Regions from separate parts of the Brevibacillus sp. FW306-2-1A-C05A genome, predicted to be linked through region 2. Evidence: a T-box and tRNA genes for the amino acid it is inferred to sense, from the RefSeq annotation. Region 2 holds a T-box; the other holds one or more tRNA genes.
What was found. The T-box of region 2 lies ahead of leuS (leucine--tRNA ligase). A T-box ahead of a tRNA ligase gene usually reads a tRNA of that ligase, here a tRNA-Leu.
Positions count from the first base shown of each region.

Region 1: it has a tRNA-Leu gene. The T-box ahead of leuS (leucine--tRNA ligase) is inferred to sense a tRNA for this amino acid. The anticodon was not compared.

Region 1 covers NZ_JBYSWV010000001.1:515,462-525,853, forward strand. The annotation lists gene AC3WJN_RS02655 (glyoxalase superfamily protein) at 1-110, shown strand, start outside; tRNA gene AC3WJN_RS02660 (tRNA-His) at 395-470, opposite strand; tRNA gene AC3WJN_RS02665 (tRNA-Met) at 491-564, opposite strand; tRNA gene AC3WJN_RS02670 (tRNA-Gly) at 573-646, opposite strand; gene AC3WJN_RS02675 (hypothetical protein) at 1,066-1,881, shown strand; partial or broken gene AC3WJN_RS02680 (LysR family transcriptional regulator substrate-binding protein) at 2,036-2,416, opposite strand; gene AC3WJN_RS02685 (ABC transporter substrate-binding protein) at 2,389-3,405, opposite strand; gene AC3WJN_RS02690 (ABC transporter substrate-binding protein) at 3,529-4,887, opposite strand; tRNA gene AC3WJN_RS02695 (tRNA-Leu) at 5,228-5,314, opposite strand; tRNA gene AC3WJN_RS02700 (tRNA-Val) at 5,326-5,401, opposite strand; tRNA gene AC3WJN_RS02705 (tRNA-Glu) at 5,503-5,576, opposite strand; tRNA gene AC3WJN_RS02710 (tRNA-Ser) at 5,581-5,673, opposite strand; gene AC3WJN_RS02715 (phospholipase A2 family protein) at 5,960-6,244, shown strand; gene AC3WJN_RS02720 (hypothetical protein) at 6,384-6,587, shown strand; gene thiM (hydroxyethylthiazole kinase) at 6,862-7,674, opposite strand; gene AC3WJN_RS02730 (hypothetical protein) at 7,676-8,182, opposite strand; gene AC3WJN_RS02735 (RtcB family protein) at 8,413-9,594, opposite strand; gene AC3WJN_RS02740 (helix-turn-helix transcriptional regulator) at 9,814-10,392, shown strand, end outside.
Region 2 covers NZ_JBYSWV010000018.1:72,586-82,977, forward strand. The annotation lists gene AC3WJN_RS13150 (DNA internalization-related competence protein ComEC/Rec2) at 1-1,057, opposite strand, end outside; gene asnB (asparagine synthase (glutamine-hydrolyzing)) at 1,273-3,198, shown strand; gene AC3WJN_RS13160 (helix-hairpin-helix domain-containing protein) at 3,322-4,074, shown strand; gene comER (late competence protein ComER) at 4,146-4,979, shown strand; gene leuS (leucine--tRNA ligase) at 5,236-7,653, opposite strand; T-box leader at 7,802-8,043, opposite strand; gene AC3WJN_RS13175 (class I SAM-dependent DNA methyltransferase) at 8,095-8,832, opposite strand; gene rsfS (ribosome silencing factor) at 8,839-9,195, opposite strand; gene yqeK (bis(5'-nucleosyl)-tetraphosphatase (symmetrical) YqeK) at 9,195-9,785, opposite strand; gene AC3WJN_RS13190 (nicotinate-nucleotide adenylyltransferase) at 9,769-10,362, opposite strand; gene yhbY (ribosome assembly RNA-binding protein YhbY) at 10,376-10,392, opposite strand, start outside.

The sequences.
Region 1 (10,392 bases), on a different contig from region 2:
AATACGCCCGGCCCGGTCTGGAAAAAACGCCATGGGGAACGCGCGAGGTGTGCGTGACAGACCCGTTTGGCAACCGGATTCACTTTTTTCAGCCGCATCCTTTTCCGTAAGCAGGCAAAAACAAGCTCCCGCTGGCAGCTTCTTGGCCGCGTAAGGAACTGTGTCGCCCCGCCGCGAACCTTTCTCGTGCGCGCGCTTGTATGCTTTTTTCGCACCGCCTGCATGTTTCGCCGCATGAAGGCGGGGCGGTCGATCGCATGTGTGCCTATGCTCGGACCACTGCCATGCTGCACCGCAACATGTAGCGAGCGAGAAACTCGTCCTGAAAATGCGCATACAAAAAGCCCAGCCAGATCCGTGCAGGAATCTCGCTGGGCTTTTGCTGTTTCTACTATGGGGCGATCGATGGGACTCGAACCCACGAATGCCGGAGCCACAATCCGGTGCGTTAACCCCTTCGCCACGACCGCCATGTGTGGAATCAATCAGGTAGCGGCGGAGGGAGTCGAACCCCCGACCTTTCGGGTATGAACCGAACGCTCTGACCATCTGAGCTACACCGCCAAACGCTATGGAGCGGGTGATGGGAATCGAACCCACGCGACCAGCTTGGAAGGCTGGAGTTCTACCATTGAACTACACCCGCAAAACAAATGCTGTCCCCTTTTGCGCAAGCTGTCGCTTGCCAGGTTCGCATTGCTGAAAAGTGGTTTTCGGACCTCTTTTACAAGCGTAATTGTAACATATGTGAAAAAAAAGTCAAGGATATGGAAAGTGACGCCATATAAAGCCGTTGTGTATAGGCTCGGGTCGACAAGCACAAACTTGTCCGTCCGCGACGGCGCGGGCTGTCCTTTGTATATTATATAGAAGAAAAACATCCTGCTTCCTCCGAGCCGTTCGCGGAAATTCGCCCTAGTTCATGATAGGCAGGCTGTTTTTTGCGGCCTTCTCCGTTCAAAAAAACTTTAACCATTGTCCGCAATTCCTATACACAAATGGAAAAATATAGCCGATGGTAACAGGAGAAGCAGCATTACCGCTGATTGGAAAAGAGGAACCCATGTGAAAATTTCCATGTCGCACGCCCTGCACCCCCAAAGCCCCCTTCGCTTAAGCAACGGGGCTGAAAATCAGGCAGTAGCGGACAGGCAGCAAAAAAAACAAGCCGATTCCGTCACTGTCAGTTCCCAGGCTCGCAGCCTTTTTGCGAAAAACAACCAGTCGAAAAAAAATGACCTGATGCAATCGTTGCAGCCCCAACGGGAAAAGCTGCAAGAGAGCAAAAGCAAATTATATGAGTCAGCATTGAAATCGGGCGGGCAAGCCCAGGGCATCCAGGAGCAGATCAAGGCGCTCGATGAGCAAATTCGCGCTCTGGATGAACAAATCAGCCAAATCAAGCTGGATGAAATGCAGAAGACGTTCGTCCAGGATGCAGACAGCAAACAGCCGACTCCTGAAAAACCCGCTGACGCTGGCAACCAGACTGCCGAAGAACCTGCCTTCCAGCATTTCATGGCGTTGTCCGGTAACTTGGAGCAGCTCGAACAGCTTTCTGCCCAGAAACATAAAATCGCCCGCGGCATCCGGGTGTTGAATCAGGAGATCAAGCTGGACGAAAGCCGGGCTTTGTCAGGCCAAACGGCAACAGCCAAACGCGAGCAAGTGGCCGCACTGGAACAGACGATGGGCAGGCTCGATGAGCAGATGGGAGAAAAGTTTAAGGCGCTGACAGCACAGCTCAGCGAGCAGACGAATTTTGCCGAAGCCGAATCTTTCAGCACCGCTGCCCCTCCCCGCAATGCAGATGAATCGAGCAGCGGCGAGTCTTCGGCAGAAAACGCCCAGTCCGCACCTGACCTGGAACTCGCCCCGTAACGCGAGACAGAACAACCCACCTTTACGAGTGGAGCGACCACGCCGCGCCAGATGTTGCGGCCCGCTCGTAAAGGTGGGTTTTCGTATTCTTTCTTGTGTGGCAAACAGCAGCAGACTGGCTCTGACCTGGCTGTCGTGGCCGCCCGTCTGCCTGTCATTTTCCACGCTCCAAGCGGAAAGCATCCGGTTTGCAAAAGGACAGCAGCGCATTGCTCGTGACGTCCGCAAAGTATTCCTCCACGATCTCGCGAAACTCCCGGGCAGCGCGGGAAATGTACCGGCTCTTGTGCCAGAGCAAAGCGATCTCGCGCGCCAAATTGCAGCCCTCTACCCGCAAATAGTGGACCTGCTCGTGCAAGCTCCTTCCCGTGCAAGGGATAAAGGCGATGCCGATTCCCGCCTCTACGAGCGCAACCAGCCGGGCAGGTTCATCGCCTTCGTACACGTAAGCTGGCTCGAGGGCTGATTTCAGCATGTATCCAGATGGCAGGAGGAAATATTCCGCTGTCAAAACTGATGCTTGCCCTCGACCAGCATGTCGGCAATCAGATCGACTTGTGCTTTTACGGCAATCGGGTCGTACGGCCAAAAATAGTCGGTATCCATCTGGTAAACGCGGCCGTTTTTGACTGCGTCCAGCGTGTTCCAGATCGGATTGCTCGGATCAAGTCCCGCCTGCTTGCCCGACTCCACAAAAAGGTAGTCGCCGGAAAATTCGTTGACCTGCTCTAACGAGATGGTCACATGCTCTTTGCCCTCGTCTACGCTTTTTTGCACCAGCGGCGGTCGCTTCAGCCCAAGATGCTTGTACATGGCTTCGGCTCCCCGCCAAAGGCCGTCGGCGTACACCACCAGTTGCTTGTCGAAGTCGCCCATGATCGCAGCCGTCGCGTTTTCGCCGACGACTCCCTTGATACGCTGCTTTGCTTTCTCTACCGTTTCGTTGAAAGAGGCAATCCAGGCTTCCGCTTCTTTTTCCTTGCCGAGAATCTCCCCGAACGTGCGGATTTGCTCGCGCGAGTCTTTGAATGTCGTATGGACGAAAACGAGTGTGGGCGCGATTTTGCTCAACTGCTCATAGAGCTTGGGGTCGTCGCTCAGCGTGACGATCAGGTCGGGATTCAGGGCCAAAATTTTCTCCACACTGCTGGCGTCAATCGTGCCGATGTCTTCGATGCCCTCTGTCTGTGCCTTGATATGCGGGGAGTCGATATCCCAGAACGGTGCCCCGACAGGCTTGATCCCGAGTGCCAGGAAGGTAGCCAAATATCCTTGGGCGACAATGCGCTTTGGCTCGGCCGGAATTTCAATTTCTCCGTTGACCGTCTTTACTTTACGGGTAGACGGCTTGGCCTCTCCGCTCGTCGCAGCCGTTGCCGCTGTTTGCCCCTCTACTGCGTTTTCCTGCGAGGCCCCGCTGCCCCCTCCGGCTCCACCGCAAGCCGCAAGCAATACCGCCATCGCCAATAGTAAGGCGCTCAGCATGCCAGGCGCTCTGTGTGCTCCAACCTTGTTTCTTTTCATCCTGTACAGCTCCTTCTTGCTAAAAATGGGAAACGACCTTATCAATAAAATCCGTACCCATCATAGCAAGCTTTTCCATACACCGTCTATTTCATAAAGTTGCCGTTTTTTCTGGACAAATGTTCACTCTGCGCCGCCGCGGAGCAAGCAATTTGTCTGGATGTGCAACTGGCGCTCTAGCGCCAAGCCGTCACTGCTCCAAAATTCGTTCAGCTCCAGCGCATACACCTGTCCGGGAGCCTTTTCGAAGGCTGGCAAGCTCAGGCCATGCACACCCGCACCATGGTCATCGCGGGCATCAATGACAAACATATGGTCTGCGGCGTATTCGGGCAGCCTGTCTGCTGCAATCCAGAGATGCCGTCCAGGCACGAGCACGTCCCTGTGCACGCTCTCCGGCGGACGGAAGCCAAGGGCGTCGTACAGGTTGTACGCCCCTCTCGCCGTTTTGTTCCAGATGAAGACGCCATCGTGGCGCAGCTCGTAGACGGCGGCCGTGTCCCCTCTGTCGATCAGCTTTTGCAGTTGTTTTCTCGCGGTTTCGACCTGTGCCTGATAGCGCTCGATCCATCGCTCCGCTTCCCGCTCTCTGCCAATCAGCTTGCCGACCAGCCGAAGCTCCGCGAGCGGGTCCAGCTTGTCCCATTCCAGCGCCAGCACCGGGGCGATGTTTTGCAGTCGCTTCATCCTGCCAGGCGTGTAATAAAAGTAGGTCGGAGCCAGGACGAGATCCGCTTTCAGGTTGGCGAGCTGCTCGTCGTCGTATGCGCCGTTGACCGTCATGGCCGACGTCAGCAAATGCTCTTTGGCGCGGTCGATCCGCACGCGATTCAAATATTCGGAATAGCCCCACCCCAGCTTTTTCGCAAACAAGGTCGAAAAATAGCTTGTATGAAATCCGGCCAGCCGCGCCAGCTCGGGGCGGGTAATAGGGCTTCGGTAGTTTTCCTCGATATAGGTTATCGCTTTCTGGATCGACGGCTCCCAATCCAGTTCAGGCGTAATTTCGTACTGAAGGGCAAGCTCCATCAGCTCTTTGAACAAGCGCTGGTGCTGCTTTTGCTCTGCCGTCTGGCCGTGGGCGGACGCTTGCTGGCACGCGTGCGAAAGCTCGTTCAGCAGCACATTTGCCCGATACGGCAGTCGATTCGTGACCCAGCCGCTCGCAGGCAAACAACTGCGGTCGTTGCGGTAGACGAGCTGCTCATCGTCGTGCTCCGCCAGCCGATAGCTCTCGAAGGACAGGCGGCAAACAGGCGGGCTCTCGTTTTTGTCGGCGCAGATCGTCACCGAGTGGCCCGGACGCAAAAGCACGATTTGTTCCGGGCCCAGCCAAACCGTCCGCTTGCCGTCCTGCATGCGCATTCGCCCTGACAGCGGGGCGAGCATCGTCGGGGACGAGAACGCCACTTCCAGGGACGGCTTCCCTTTTTCCCACGCCAGGAGACTGCACTCTTTTAAAACGTGAAGAACCGAGTCCATGCATGCAACCTCTTTCCTGCGTTCTCTTTCTTTTTAGTTTAGTTATACCATATCTTGCCCAAGCGACCTGTTGGGGCCACGTTTTTGGGGACAAGGTGCTGGCATGGCAGGGGGAGCCGCTTCAAGGAGAAGAAACGAACAACCCGCGAGACGCCTTGTACAATCAACAAGTCTCGCGGGTCGCTTTGTCCATGCCTAAGCCGTTGGTGTTTGCCGTACGCTTCGGCCATTCCGAAACGGCCGCGCCGAATATGGCAGCGCCAGCGGAGAGAGCGCGAACGCCTAACAAAAAAGGCCCCTGCCTGCCACAAAAGCAGACTGGAACCTGTCGTTTACGATATGGTGCGGTCGAGAGGACTTGAACCTCCACGGTGTTGCCACCACTAGAACCTGAATCTAGCGCGTCTGCCAATTCCGCCACGACCGCAAATATGAAAATGGTGGAGGCTGACGGGATCGAACCGCCGACCCTCTGCTTGTAAGGCAGATGCTCTCCCGGCTGAGCTAAGCCTCCACTCTTCCCCGACAAAAGTCGGGTTCCAACCAGTTGTTGGGGCCCCGCAAAGTACTCGGCGTTGTTACAACGCATCCACTTCGCTTTGTGGGGGAACTAGGTGACCCGTAGGGGATTCGAACCCCTGTATGACAGCGTGAAAGGCTGCTGTGTTAAACCGCTTCACCAACGGGCCATGATGGCGGATGGAGTGGGATTTGAACCCACGAGACGGGTCGACCCCGCCTACACGATTTCCAATCGTGCTCCTTCGGCCGCTCGGACATCCATCCAAATTTTCCGCTTGCCCTGTTCGCATATCGCTCGGGCAAGAACTAATCTATCATATCTAACAACCGATTTCAAGGAGTATTTTAAAAGTTTTTCTGCGTGCAAATCTGTGAAAACGAAGCGGCTCCCCGCTGGCGTTCTCGTCCTGGCAGCGACCGCCATGACACCACCCTCTCTCCGCTCTGCTTCGCAAGTTTTTGCGTCAATTTTCGTGGAAATTGCCTAAAGCAACTTCCCCGCTTTTCCAATATGCTACCAATAATCATTGACGATGCGGAGTGATGGCTGGTGGGCAGAAGAAGACGGCGGGCAGGTCGGATTCCTTGTTTGTACGGAAACTGGTGCGGCCCGGGCTGTTCGGGGCCGGGCGCCCCGATTGACGATATCGACCGCTGCTGCAAAAAGCACGACCGCTGCTATCAAAAGCGCGGCTATTTTTCCTGTAGCTGCGACCAGGAGCTTTTGCGCTGCTTGCAAAACAAAATCGACATGAACACGGAAAAGGGCAGGGTGGCCGCGATGATTTCCGCCTATTTTTCCCGCTCCAAATGCATTCCGGACGACTTGAAATAGGCTGTTTTGCGAATTGTCACGATTGTCATTCTTCATACAAAAAATGGTAACACCTTGGACATGAATCTGCCATAACTCCCGTGTTTTTCCTTTGGCTTTTTTTGGTACTCTAGTGAATGTCCAAGGAGGGTACAAGGCCGTGGAAGTGCATATACGAACCGATGCCAGTGCAGCACTGACGTTAAAGAAAGAAATTATTTGTCATGGAATTTCCTGCTTTTATGTCCGCCCGTTTGAAAATGATCAAGTAGAATTTGTATTCCTCGCGCTCTCGGAGCACCAGAAGAAGCTGTTATCCTATACGCTGCGAAACTACAGCTACGCCCTAACTTACCTATCCTAATCCTAGCCATATAGCCACGATCATTTTCGTCCCCTGGGCAACCAGGGGATTTTTTACGGTACAAAAAAGCCATGCAAACCGCGCATGGCAAAGCGAAGCAACGGAGTGGCGGCTTGCGAGTAGCGGGCCGCTCTGTACAAAAGCCTGCTAGTTCCGCTTTCTTCTTAAATACGAAGAAATTTTAACGGAAACAGGAGGAATCCCCTCTCCCCCAACAACGACAGGCTGCCGCAAATCGCACGGACAGATGCCTGCACGCCTACACGCTTTTCGCCTACAGCCCCACCTGCTCGATAACCCCCAGGCGGTGCACATCGTCGGCGGTCACGACGGACAGGGCATTCAAAAACTGAATCTGGAAGCTGCCCGGCCCTTCGTCGGCCGTCTTTTGCGCGGCGAGCTGGGCGGCGACACCGTATGTGACGAGTGCGGCGGCTCCGGCTAACAGCGTGTCTTTTTCCACAGCGGCAAATGCGCCCATCACGGAAGTCAGCAAGCAGCCCGTGCCTGTCACTTTGGTCAAGATCGGATGGCCGTTATGGATGGCGTACACCCGGCTGCCGTCGGCAATGACGTCGACCTTTCCGGTAATCGCCACGACCGTTTTCAGCTTTTGCGCCGCCGCTTTTGCCAGCGTTGCGACGTCTCCGCCCGCCTCGCCTGCGTCCACGCCTTTGATCTCCCACGCCTCTCCGATGACGTTGGCAATCTCTGCCGCGTTTCCGCGAATGAGGGTCACGTCCAGCTCGCGCACGATTTTTTGCGCGGTTTCCGTGCGGTACGGGGTTGCGCCTGCGCCTACCGGGTCAAACAGCACCGGGACCTGGTGGCAGTTGGCCGAGCTTCCGGCGATCAGCATCGCTTCTACTTCGCGTTCGTTCAACGTTCCCATGTTCAGGACGAGTGCCCCTGCGATTTTCGCCATATCAGCGACTTCCTGCTCGGCGTAAGCCATGACAGGTGACGCGCCGAGGGCGAGCAAGCCGTTGGCCGTGAAGTTGGTCACGACGACGTTTGTGATGTTGTGCACCAGCGGATTGCGCTTTCGTACTGTTTCCAGCAGTTTGCCGATGGACTCAAGCTTCATCCTAGCGATCCCTCTCTTTCGTATCTGCAGACTGGGGAATCATCTTGAACACTTCCACAATCTCCCCCAGCTCCGGATGATCCTGTCTTACTCCTATGATGATATAGGATTGCTCGAGCGCAGGCAATTCGGGCATGGTGGCAGAAAGCCTCCACGCTGTTTTCTCACGGTCCGTCACGGTCGCCAGGAAGGAAACGCGTCCGGCCCTTCTTTGCAAAACTTCCACTTCCACAAGCGTGCCGTAAATCTTCAAGCGGTCATCCGGGTGGGCAATCCGGTTTTCCTCTACCCATTTTTCCTTTAATTCCTCAACTTTTAGCGACTTCCAGCGGTCGAGAAACTCCCAATCCTTCGAGTGCGGAAAAATATGCTTCGTCTGCTCCAGGAACGTGTTGTACTCTCCGTGAAGCTGATCGATGTATTCGTCCACTTCCTCCGAGATGACGCGGATGTGCTCCTCCCCGCACGTGCGAATGTGATGAGCCAGGAACTTAAAGGACTCGATCATGTCAAAGTTCCCCCACCCCCAAGGTTGTTCGCCGAAAACTCCCCCCCGGGTCCGGCACTTTTGGCAGGTGAAGTAGTAGTATGTAGCCATAGCTGTTCCCCTATCTCCCCTATTTGGTCTCTTTTCTCATATCGGTTGGGGAAGCGGTGCAATTTATGTTACATTCGAACCTATTTTGCCAAAAGGAAAGCAAAAGATGGCTCCCGCCCGGCAGCGGAAACCATCTCGGCTCATACTCCTTTGATCGCGACGAGCGGCTTGCACTTGGCTACGACTGTCGCCAGCTTTGCCCCCACGACGGAATCAATAATCTGATCCACGTCTTTGTACGCCTTCGGATTTTGGAAGTGGCCAGCCGGAAGCGCTTTGGTCGCCCCTTTGCGATGGACGAGCATCGGCGTGTTGCGGTGATATTCCTGCAAGGCGTAATTGTGCATCAAATCGTACAGGACCGGCGTGGAAAAGTCTTTTCCCAGCACGTCCCGGAAAGCCCGCTCGACCGCATAGCCGATCAGATGGCGGTTCACCACCGCGTAATTCAAGGCCGAGTACATCAGGTTCAAATATCGCTTGCCTTCCTCTGTATCAATCGGGGCGTAGACCAGGCTCGGCTCCGGATTTTCAATCCCCCACTTGAACATCGCTTCCTTGAAGCTTTTCGTGTAATCCCGTCCGAGCATGGCGCCCCAGGCGCGGGAGCCGGAGTGAATCATGATGACGACCTGCCCGTCGAACAAGCCCCATTCCTGTGCGATCTCCCGGTTGTCCTCCGCGATTTCGAGCGACTGGATTTCGATAAAATGATTCCCGCCGCCGAGCGTGCCGAGCTGTCCCCACGCTCTTTGCCACGACTTGGCCGGGATGTGCGCAAGCGCCGCGTGATCGAAGGCAAATGTATGCTTTTCCACATGAGTCAAGGAGCGGCTCACCCCGCCCGGCTCGCCCGCCGGCTCCGCCAAATACGCGGCAGGCAGGCCGTTCAGGCCATGCTTCACCACTTCTTCGAGGGAAATATCGGTGTAGCTCGTTTGCCCGCGCTCCGTCGTCGGCACGTACGTTTCAATCGCCTGAATCAGCTCGCGCTTCAATTGCTTGTCTTTCAGCTCATCCCGATGCAGCGGCGTCAGGTGCACGCGCATGCCGCAGCCGATATCCGAGCCGACAATCGAGGGCGACACAAACCCGTCATGCATATTCCAGACGGCCGTCGTCCCGATGCACGTCCCGATTCCGACATGGGCATCCGGCGTATAGGAAAAGTACACATTGCGAGGGATGCGCAAGTTATGTTCCGCCATCTCGAACACGCGCTGCCCAAATGTGGCAAACACTTCGTCATTGGCAAACACGTGAACGGAGCCAGCGCCAAGCTGCACTTCCCGATGGCAATTCCCGTGATCGATCGTTTTCATTTTCGTTGTTGCTCCTCTCCTTGCCGAGCCGCGCCAGCAGACAACGCGACGGCTTTCTCTTGCTGCTATCTTCGCTGATTTTTCCATGGCTGAACATGGCAAAAGTATTACGACCCGCTATTTTTGGCAAAATCGTCGCCACGTCTTGACTTGTGCTCCCCCGCTTTCGTAATATGAGGACTAATTTGGAAATTACCGCACAGATAAGGATGAATGCGGATGGCAAAAGAAGGCTTTGACAAAGAATTGCAGTTGCTGCGCCTGATGTTTTTGACCGCAGGGGCGTACAACCGCCAGCAGTTGGCGGAGCGGCTGGGCATTTCCGTCCATACGCTGGACAAAACCGTGAAAAAGCTCAGGGAGATTCAGTCCACCCTCTACCAGCACGTGACAGATAGCGAGAAAAAAGGCTACTACGCGCAGCTTCGCTACAACTACTTTGCTGTGACAGACAATTTTTTGATGTTCCTCTACCACGCCAAATCGCTCAAGGAATCGGAGGTAGAGCGGCTGTCCCGCATCCTCGAGCAGCTCAGCCAGCAGCCGCGCTCGATCAAGGAGCTGCTGGACGCGTTTCTCGCGACTCCGACGGGCGAAGTGCCGGACGAAAAAACGTTGCGCCAGGACTTGAAATACTTGGAAGAGCTGGCCGTCATCAAAAAGAGCGGCGACGCGCGGCCTTATGTTTATCATTTTGACCAGGAGCTGTGGAATTCGCTCGCCGATGACGAGCTGTTGGACCTGCATGACTTTATCGACGTCATGGCCAACACCCAGCTCCCCGCTGTGCCCGGCTAC
Region 2 (10,392 bases):
CCGCAAAAGACAGTTGAAACCCGACATGCCACAACTGGTACGGATTTACCGCAAGCATGACCAGCAAGGCACCTGCCCAAACTTCTTTTCCATCCAGCCTTTTTCCTGCCACCTGGCAAACAAGCCCGACACCGCCCATCAAGCCGGAGCGGACAGCCGATGCGCTCGCCCCGACCAGCAGGACATATCCGACGAGCAAAGAAACAGTCGCAAAAAGCCCCCACCTGCGGCTTACTCCCAGCCTGTCCAGACACCACATGAACATCGAGGTGACCAGCGTCACATGCAAGCCGGAAATCGCGAGAACGTGGCTGAGTCCCAAATTGGCGTACATCGATTCCAGCTCAGGCGTCACGTCTTGGCCAAGCCCCAGCAGCAATGACTTCATATAACCGGCTGTTTCCCGATCGGCAAACAAGCTTTCGATCCGCTCGGCCCCCGCCTTTTGCCACTCCTGAAAACTCCCTTGAATGCTCGCTGCCGCCTCTACCCTCGCGTCCCGGAAGGCTGTCTCCGCCACGACGTGTACCCCTTGCCAGTGCAGGTAGCGCGCATAGTCAAAGGCGTGCGGGTTGCGCGCTCCTTGCGGCAGTCCGAGCCGGGCAAGTGCCACAAGCTCGCTGCCTGTGCGCCACTTCTCGACTGCTGCCGCTTCCTCCGCTGCACTCAATTTGACGCGCAGAACGATCGTTTCGTTTAGGCCAAGCTGCTGCCAGCTTTCGCCCTCTTCGCGCCACTGGCCCACATCCGCAAAGAAGCGGGCGACATCGCCGTCCCGTTTGACGCCAGAAGCGATTTCTCCGCGCACCCATACGGTTCGCTCCTGTGCCGCCAACGGTTTCATTTCCGACTGCTGGAGAATCTCGTACCCATAAAAATAGAGACCTGCTAGAATAGAGAGGAAGGAGTAAACAGCGAGGCGGCCTCGATAGGCGCGCGGAACAAACGCAGCCGCTGCCGCCCACGCCCCGGCCGCTCCGAGCAGCCAGACGGGATGCGCATACGCCGACAGGAGCAAGCCGCTCATCACGGCCAAGCTCGCATTCCAAAGTGACATCGTCTCCCCCTCCGTCCATTTGTCGAACTGTTCTTTTCCTGCGGAGAGTATATCCCCTGACAGGCGGACAAAAATAGAAGAGACGAGGGTCCTTTTTCCCCCTGGCTGTGCAACCGTTTTGCGCACAGGACCGGGCATCCAGAAGAGATTGCGCCAACTTGCGATACGTGATAGAGTTAGCAGGAGCAATCCAGTGAGAGGAAGAGTCATTTCATATGTGTGGAATCGTAACACTCTACAACAAGCGGCAAATGCCAGTTAGACAAGAAGCGATCAGCGCGATGACTGGTGTCATCCTGCACCGTGGTCCAGATGACGATGGTTTTCATCTCGAAGACAACATCGCCCTGGGCTTTCGTCGTTTAAGCATCATCGACGTGGAAGGCGGGCATCAACCGCTGTTTAACGAAACGCGTGACATCTGGATTATTGGCAACGGAGAAATTTACAACTACAAGGAATTGCAGCAATGGTTAAAGGACGCCGGTCACGTATTCCATACCGATTCTGATATTGAAACCATCCTTCACCTCTATGAAGAGGTAGGGACGGACGCGCCCAAGCACTTGCGCGGGATGTTCGGCTTTACCATTTACGACTCGCGCAAAAAACGGCTGTTTGGCGCGCGCGACCATTTTGGGATCAAGCCGCTCTACTATGTGGAAACGAATGATTCCATCGGCGTCGCCAGCGAGATCAAAAGCCTGCTGGAGCTACCCGGCTTTACGCGCGAGGTGAACCACAACGGCTTTTACCACTATTTGACTTTCCAATACGTTCCTGATCCCGAAACGATGTATCAGGGCATATACCGCATCCCGCCAGCCCACTCGTTCATCATCGAGAACGACCAGATCAAGCTGGAGCGTTACTGGGACGTGGAGTTCAAGCCAGACGAGAGCAAGCCGTTCTCGTACTTCGTGGAAGGGACTCGCAGCGTGATGCTGGAATCCATCGACAAGCACCGGATCAGCGAGGTTCCGCGCGGCGCTTTCCTTTCCAGCGGCGTCGACTCCAGCAGCATCGTCGCCATGCTGCGCACCTTTGAGCCTGTGAAAACTTTTTCCGTCGGCTCGGACATTCCTGGTTACAGCGAGCTGGACTTCGCGAAGCGGACGGCTGCCTTTTTGGGCACCGAGCACTTCGAGCGGGTCGTCAACGCCCAGCAGTACATGGATGAACTGCCACGCCTCATCTGGCACCAGGACGAACCGGTAGCGGACCCTTCCGCCATCCTGCTCTACTTCGTCGCGCAAATGGCGAGCGAGCACGTCACCGTCGTCTTGTCCGGCGAAGGCGCCGATGAGTTTTTCGGCGGGTACAACATTTACCGGGAGCCTAGCTCGCTCAAGATGTTTTCCGGCATGCCTGGCTGGATGCGCCAGTCGATCGGTTACATGGCACAGCGCCTGCCCGATCAGGTAAAAGGGAAAAACTTCCTCATCCGCGGCTCGAAGACGGTGGAACAGCGCTTTTTCGGCAACGCCCTGATCTTCAGCGAAGAGATGAAAAGACGCGTCGTGATGGACGACATCGCCCGTTCCGAATCGTACGTCTCGCCGTTTACGATCACAGAAGAGATTTACAAGCGCGCTTCCCAGTACGATGACGTGACCAAGATGCAGTATTTGGACATTCACACCTGGCTGCGCGGAAACATTTTGATGAAAGCCGACAAAATGACGATGGCAAACTCATTGGAGCTGCGCGTTCCTTTCATCGACCTGAAAGTGTTCGAGTTCGCCGCTACCATTCCGACGAAGTACAAGATCGCCAACGGCACGACCAAGCACGTGCTGCGCGAAGCGATGAAAGACTTCCTGCCGCCGGAAATCAAGTCGAAGAAGAAGCTTGGCTTCCCGGTTCCGACTCGCCATTGGCTGAAAAACGAATTTTACAAATGGGCAAAAGAGATCATTTTCGAATCGAAGGTAGACAATTTGATTAATAAGGCCTACGTGCTCTACATGCTCGACGAACACCGTGAAGGAAATGCCGACTATAGTCGCAAAATCTGGACGATCCTCGTTTTCATGCTGTGGCACCAAATCTTTATCGAGCAAAAATATACGTTCGATCCGTACGTCAGCCCGAATGTAGACATTCGCCGCAAGAAAAATTCGCTGCAGCATATCGGCTAAAAGCCGGTAGCGTGCCTACGCAAAAATATTTGCAGACCCTCTTTTACTTTTCGTAGATTGTGACTAGAGAATGCTTTCGCTCTATTCCACAAGCACACGCGAGGTAAGGGAGGGTCTTTTGCTATGCTGTTGGATTGGTGGGAACGTCATCGACGCCTGGTCCTGATCGTGGCGGCGACCTTGTTTGTGGCCGTCAGCTTTTGGCTCTACCAGGGGGAGCAGCGGGCAGAGACCGTCGGTGTACCGCTCGTTTCCTCTGCCTATGCGGAAAGGGAGCGCGTCGGGCAGCCGGAAACTGCCCTACAGAAACGGGAGCCTGTCCTTGACCAACCATCTGATGCGCACGCCCGCAGCGAAGCGGAAGCCGCAGTCGAACGAAAGCCCGCCCCTCCGCCTCTCTACGTCGACGTAAAGGGCAAGGTGAAACAGCCGGGACTGTACCGCTTCACGCCGGGCATGCGCGTAGCGGACGCGATCGAACAGGCTGGCGGCGCCCTGCCCGAAGCGGACCTCGATCAAATCAATCTGGCTGAGCCGTTGGCAGATGGGACTGCGCTTTTGGTTCCGGCAAAAGGCAGCGCGACTGGCGGGCCTGGATCGGCAGTTGGCGCGCCTCCCCTTTCGCCAGTGCCCGCGAGCGTGACCCGTGCTGCGGGGACTGGCGGCGCTGTGCCAAAAGCCAAGCTGCTCAATCTCAACACAGCGACCGTCGAGGAACTGACGAGCTTGCCAGGAATCGGGGAGGCGCGGGCAAAAGCGATTTTGGACTACCGTTCGCAAGTCGGCCGCTTCCGTTCCGCCGACGAATTGAAAAAGGTTTCTGGGATCGGGGCAAAGATGTTCGAGCGGATCAAAGACCAAATCGTTGCGCAATAAAGCACTGTCCGGTCATGATTGCCGATCTTCTCACATAGAATGGGGAAAGAATATCGGAGGGAGGTATGCCCATGGATAAAATCGGGTTCATTGGTACGGGCAGCATGGGCAGTATCTTGATTGAAGCATTGCTGTCCGCCAAAGCGCTGTCTCCCAGCCAGATCATCATCAGCAACCGCACGATCGAAAAAGCCGAACAGCTCGCTAAGCGGCTTGGCGGGCTGGCGGTCGCCCATAGCAATGTGGATTTGGCCAGAGAAGCCGACATGATCCTGCTGTGCGTCAAGCCGCTGGAGTACAGCGTGCTGCTCGAGCAACTCGCCCCTGTCCTGACGGCGGAACAGCTTATCGTCACGATCACCAGTCCGATCAAGCTGGAGCATCTTGAGTCAAAAGTACCTTGCGCCATCGCCCGGGTCGTTCCGAGCATTACCAACGCGGCGCAGAGCGGCGTGAGCCTGTGCGAATTCGGTGCGCGCGTCGACGAAGAGCAGCGCCATTATATTCGCAACCTGTTTGCCCACATCAGCACGCCTGTCGAGATCACCGCGCCTTTCTTGCGAATCACTTCCGACATCGCCAGTTGCGGCCCTGCCTTTTTGAGCTATATTTTGCAGCAGATGATTCAGGATGCCGTCGAAGAGACAGGCATCTCGACAGAAGCCGCTACTTATTTGACCTCGCAGATGCTGATCGGAGTGGCCGATCTGTTGCGCGAAGAAAAATTCACGCTCCCTTCCTTGCAGCAGCGCGTCTGCGTCCCCGGAGGAATCACCGGCGAAGGGCTGATTCCTTTGCAAAGCAAGCTGCCCGGCATTTTTGCAGAGGTATTCCGGCGCACGCGCGCGAAGTTCGCCGAGGATCAGGAACTGCTCGACCGTTATTTGAACGAACAGCCGCAGTAGCTGCGAGAGCGTGGGTTGCTTGCAGTTGCGAGCCTTGCAGAGCGACGACAAGCACGCTGTCAGTATCAGAAAACTGGCAGTACGAAAAAAGGAGCGGAAACCTGTTATTCAAACAGGCTCCACTCCTTTTTCCTTTCACCTCTCACCCGCTTGCCATCACGAGAGGATGACAAGCCGACGGTGAGCGATAGACGCTTTTCGTGCGACTAGCGAGTCGTTTATCTGGCCCGCCTTCTGGATCGTGCGTCTAATCCGACTAACGAACCACAATATTAACCAGCTTGCCAGGCACGGCGATGATTTTGACGATTGTCTTGCCTTCGATCAGTTCCTTAATCAGCTCGTTGCCGAGTGCCAGCTCCTCCATTTGTTCCTTGGTCGAGTCGGAGGCAATGAGCATTTTTTCCTTGTTTTTGCCGTTGATCTGGATGACGATTTCCACTTCGTCCTCGACCAGCTTCGACTCGTCGTAGGTTGGCCATGGCTCGTAAGCGATTGTATCGTTGTGGCCGAGTTTTTCCCACAGTTCCTCGCCCAAGTGCGGGGCGATCGGGGACAGCATTTTCACGAAGTCTTCCATGTATTTTTTCGGCAGGACGTCTGCTTTGTACGCTTCGTTGACGAATACCATCAACTGGGAGATCCCTGTATTGAAGCGCAGGCCCTCGTAGTCTTCCGTCACTTTTTTCACGGTTTGATGGTAGACGCGCTCCATGCTGGTCGGTTTGTTCGTATCGACGATTTTCGGGTTCAGCTCGCCGTTGTCTTGAACGAACAGGCGGTACACGCGGTCCAGGAAGCGGCGCGCGCCATCGAGACCTTTTGTCGACCAGGCGATGGATGCATCCAGCGGCCCCATGAACATTTCGTACAGGCGGAGCGTGTCGGCACCATGGCTGTTGACGATATCGTCCGGGTTGACGACGTTGCCTTTGGACTTGCTCATTTTTTCGTTGTTTTCACCGAGAATCATGCCTTGGTTAAACAGCTTCTGGAATGGCTCCTTGGTTGGCACGACGCCGATGTCGTACAGGAATTTGTGCCAGAAGCGGGAGTAGAGCAAGTGCAATACAGCGTGCTCTGCACCGCCGATGTAGATGTCGACTGGCAGCCATTGTTTCAGCTTTTCCGGATCGGCCAAAGCTTTGTCGTTGTGCGGGTCGATAAAGCGCAGGAAGTACCAGCAACTGCCCGCCCATTGCGGCATGGTGTTCGTCTCGCGGCGCGCTTTCTTGCCGGTTTCCGGATCGACGGTGTTCAGCCAGTCGGTGATGTTGGCGAGCGGCGATTCGCCTGTGCCGGACGGCTTGATTTCTTTTGTTTTAGGCAGCATGATCGGCAATTCGGATTCTGGCACAGTTTTCATTGTGCCGTCTTCCAGATGCAGGATTGGAATTGGCTCGCCCCAGTAGCGTTGACGGCTGAACAGCCAGTCGCGCAGACGGTAGGTCACTTTGCGGCTGCCTTTGCCTTCTTTCTCCAGCCATTCGATCATTTTGTTGATCGCCTGTTCTTTGTTCAGGCCATCGAGCATGCCGGAGTTGATGTGTTCTCCGTCGCCTGTGTACGCTTCCTTGGAAATGTCTCCGCCTGCGATGACCGCTTTGATTGGCAGATCAAACGTCTTGGCGAACTCGTAGTCGCGCTCATCGTGCGCCGGTACAGCCATGATCGAGCCTGTTCCGTAGCTAATCAGCACGTAATCGGCAATCCAGATCGGCAGACGTTCGCCGTTAACCGGGTTGATCGCATAGGCGCCTGTGAATACCCCTGTCTTTTCTTTCGCCAGGTCGGTACGCTCCAGATCGCTTTTGTGCTTCGTCTGCTCCAGGTAAGCTTCTACCGCTGCTCTCTGCTCTGGCGTCGTAATCTGTTCCACCAGCTTGTGCTCGGGAGCGAGTACCGTGTAGGTGGCGCCGTAGAGCGTATCCGGACGGGTCGTGAAGACAGTAAAGGTCTGGTCGTGTCCCTCAATGGCAAACGTAACCTCTGCCCCTTCGGAACGGCCGATCCAGTTGCGCTGCATTTCCTTGATGCTCTCCGGCCAGTCCAGCTCTTCCAGGTCTTCGAGCAGTCTTTCCGCATACGCGGTAATTTTCAATACCCATTGTTTCATCGGGCGGCGTTCGACCGGATGGCCGCCACGCTCGCTTTTGCCGTCAATGACTTCTTCGTTGGCCAGAACGGTTCCCAGCGCCGGGCACCAGTTCACGGCTACTTCGTCAACGTAGGCCAGGCCGTGCTCATACAGCTTCGTAAAAATCCACTGGGTCCATTTGTAGTAGTGCGGATCGGTCGTGTTGATCTCTCTGTCCCAGTCGTAGGAGAAGCCGAGCGACTTGATTTGGCGGCGGAACGTGTTGATGTTTTTTTCTGTGAACTCCGCAGGGTCATTCCCCGTATCGAGCGCGTACTGCTCGGCTGGCAAGCCAAACGCATCCCAGCCCATTGGATGGAGCACGTTGTAGCCTTGCATCCGCTTCATGCGGGACAAAATATCGGTAGCCGTATAGCCTTCCGGGTGTCCGACGTGCAGCCCGGCACCAGATGGATACGGGAACATATCGAGTGCGTAAAACTTTTTCTTGTTCGGGTCCTCAGAAGTTTTGAAGGTCTTGTTTTGCTCCCAGTATTGTTGCCACTTTTTTTCAACATCACGATGACTGAAAACCATGGTAGAGCACTCCCATCTTGAAATAGGTAAAAAATGAAAACTCGGCTACACCGAGCCATTGGCGTAGCCTTCGTTGCACTTATACCGGATAAGAATCTGTACATTCCGGTCCAGTATAAAGAAAACCCCACGTCCCCAGTCGTTCTACGAAAGGGACGAGAGGTTTGTTTATATTCCCGCGGTACCACCCAGATTGGCGAATGAAAAAGCATTCACCCACTTGAAATCCGTAACGGGGATGAGCCGCCTGCCCTTACGCAACCATGTACACATGGCCTTCGGGGCAAGTGCTGGGAGGCGAGTTCAGATAGTCCCGGGTTGACTTGCACCTGCCGTCAACTCTCTGTATCCGCGGGGCATATTCCTACTATTCCTCTTAAACGCGTCGAAATTTGTAGTTATAACGCCATTATAGTCAATATAAACCAACCGTGTCAAACCCTACGGCTTGCGAGCGGCAAAAAATAAGCGTTCGCTCGCTTCCTGCGGCGGCAAATCCGAATAGTCTGCCGTAATGACGATGTCCGTGAAGCCCGCGTCGGCCAGCCAGCGCATCAGTTGGACCGGCTGGTAGGCTCTTTGCCAATGCTCCTCCTCCAGCCGCTCGTACAAGCCGTTTGGCTGGCGGACGAAAAAGGTGAGCTGGTGCTCTACCTCCAGGCGCAGCGGATCGCAAAAACATTGCCAAATGTACGAAACCTCATCGTCGACGTAGGTGAATGTCTCGTCGCCGAAAATATGCAGCATTTTGTACGGGCTGTGCACATCGAACAAAAAGCTTCCCCCGGGAGCAAGGTGAGCGAAGACGCGCCGAAACGTCTCCTGCACGTCCGCTTCTTCTGTCAGGTAGCTGAGAGAGTCGCACAAGGAAATGACCGCGTCCGCCTCCGGCAAGGAAAGCTCGCGCATATCCTGCTCGACCCACGCCACCTCTACTTGCTCCTGCCGCATTTTGTCGTAGGCAATCGCCAGCATCTCGGCGGACAGATCGACGCCCGTGACCCGATAGCCGCGCTTGGCCAGCGGAATCGCAATCGATCCCGTCCCGCAGCCCAGATCAATGACTCGTTTTGGGGCCTCTCCCTTTTGCCAGGTGCGCTCGACCCAGTCCAGCCATTGATCGTAGGGGGTGTCCGCCATCAGCCTGTCGTAAACTGCGGCCATGTGTGCGTACGCCATCCGTTTTTACCCTTGCGCAGCGAAGGACACTTCTTCTGCATCCTTCCACAGTCGCTCCAGATTGTAAAACTCGCGATCTTCGCGGTGGAAGACGTGAATCACGATATCGCCGAGGTCGACGAGCACCCAGCGTCCCTCATCCGCGCCTTCAATGCCGCGAACGTCAAAACCGTTTTTGTGGGCTTGATCGCGAATTTCGCGCACGATCGCCTGCACCTGACGCTCGTTGTTTCCGTGGCAGATCATGAAGTAGTCTGCAATCACCGAAAGCTTGCTGATGTCCAGCACCTTCAGATTTTCTGCCTTTTTGTCTTCTGCTGCCTTCACTACCAAGCGAGCCAACTCTTCTACTGTTTTAACCATCAAAGCCCTCCTTCTTTCCCTTTGCGGGATACCAGATCGTTATAAGCGGTAAGCGTCAGCGGATAGACCGTCTTCTGCTTTTCTATCAAAAACTGGATCGTGCCTCCCAAAGCGAGAGCCAGGGCGGCATCAAGGTCTTTCTCGGCCAGCGTGCGAATCTGCTCCACGCCAGGAAAATTCCGGTTCGGTTCTATATAGTCTGCCACACAAACCACTTTTTCTAACAGGGACATCCCGGCTCGCCCGGTCGTATGGTAGCGAACGGCTTGCAAAATATCCGGGTCCGTCACTCCCAGGTCGTTCTGAATGACGATTGCCCCGGCAAAAGCGTGCCACAGCTCTTTTTCCCCTTCCAACAGCTCTGTCGGCATATCGTGGCGAACGAGAATTTCGAACATTTTCTCCACGGGCCAGCATTTGCAGTAGTCGTGCAAAAGTCCGGCAAGCTCGGCTTTGTCAGGGTCAGCGCCGTATCGCTGTGCAAGCTCGCGGGCAGACTGGGCGACCCCCAAAGTATGCTTGTAGCGCTTCTCGTGCATTTGCGCCCGGATGCGCGCAAACAGTTCCTCCCGATTAGACAAGAGTTTCATAGAATCGGTTCTCCTTTATATAACGCTCCACAGCATCAGGTACCAGATAGCGGATGCTTTTGCCCGCCGCCGCCTTTTCCCGGATTAACGTGGAAGAGATGTCCCAGACCGGCATCTCCACGAAGGTGACGTACTCGCACGCCTCCCGCTCCAACTCCGTGCCCGGTCGCGCCAGACCTATAAAGCGTACCATGCGGATCAACTGTTGGAACTGGTACCATTTGGGCAAGATTTTTACCATGTCTCCCCCAATAATAAAAGAAAACTGACAATCAGGAAACTGCTGCGTGAGCAGAACCATCGTATCGTACGTGTAAGAGGGGCCTTTTCGGGCCAGTTCGATATCCGTCACGCGAAACGACTCGTGATCGGCTATGGCGAGCTGAACCATTTGCAGGCGATGATGCGCCTCTGTCAGCCCCTCCCTGCTCTTGTGCGGCGGAATGTGCGATGGCATAAACCAGACCTCGTCAAGTCCAGCCTGCTCTCTGGCCTGTTCAGCCGCCAGCAAGTGGCCGCAATGGATGGGATCAAACGTGCCGCCCATGATCCCGACTTTTTTTCGTGCGTCCTTCATGGTGTTCGATCACTTACGGCAGCTTGATCG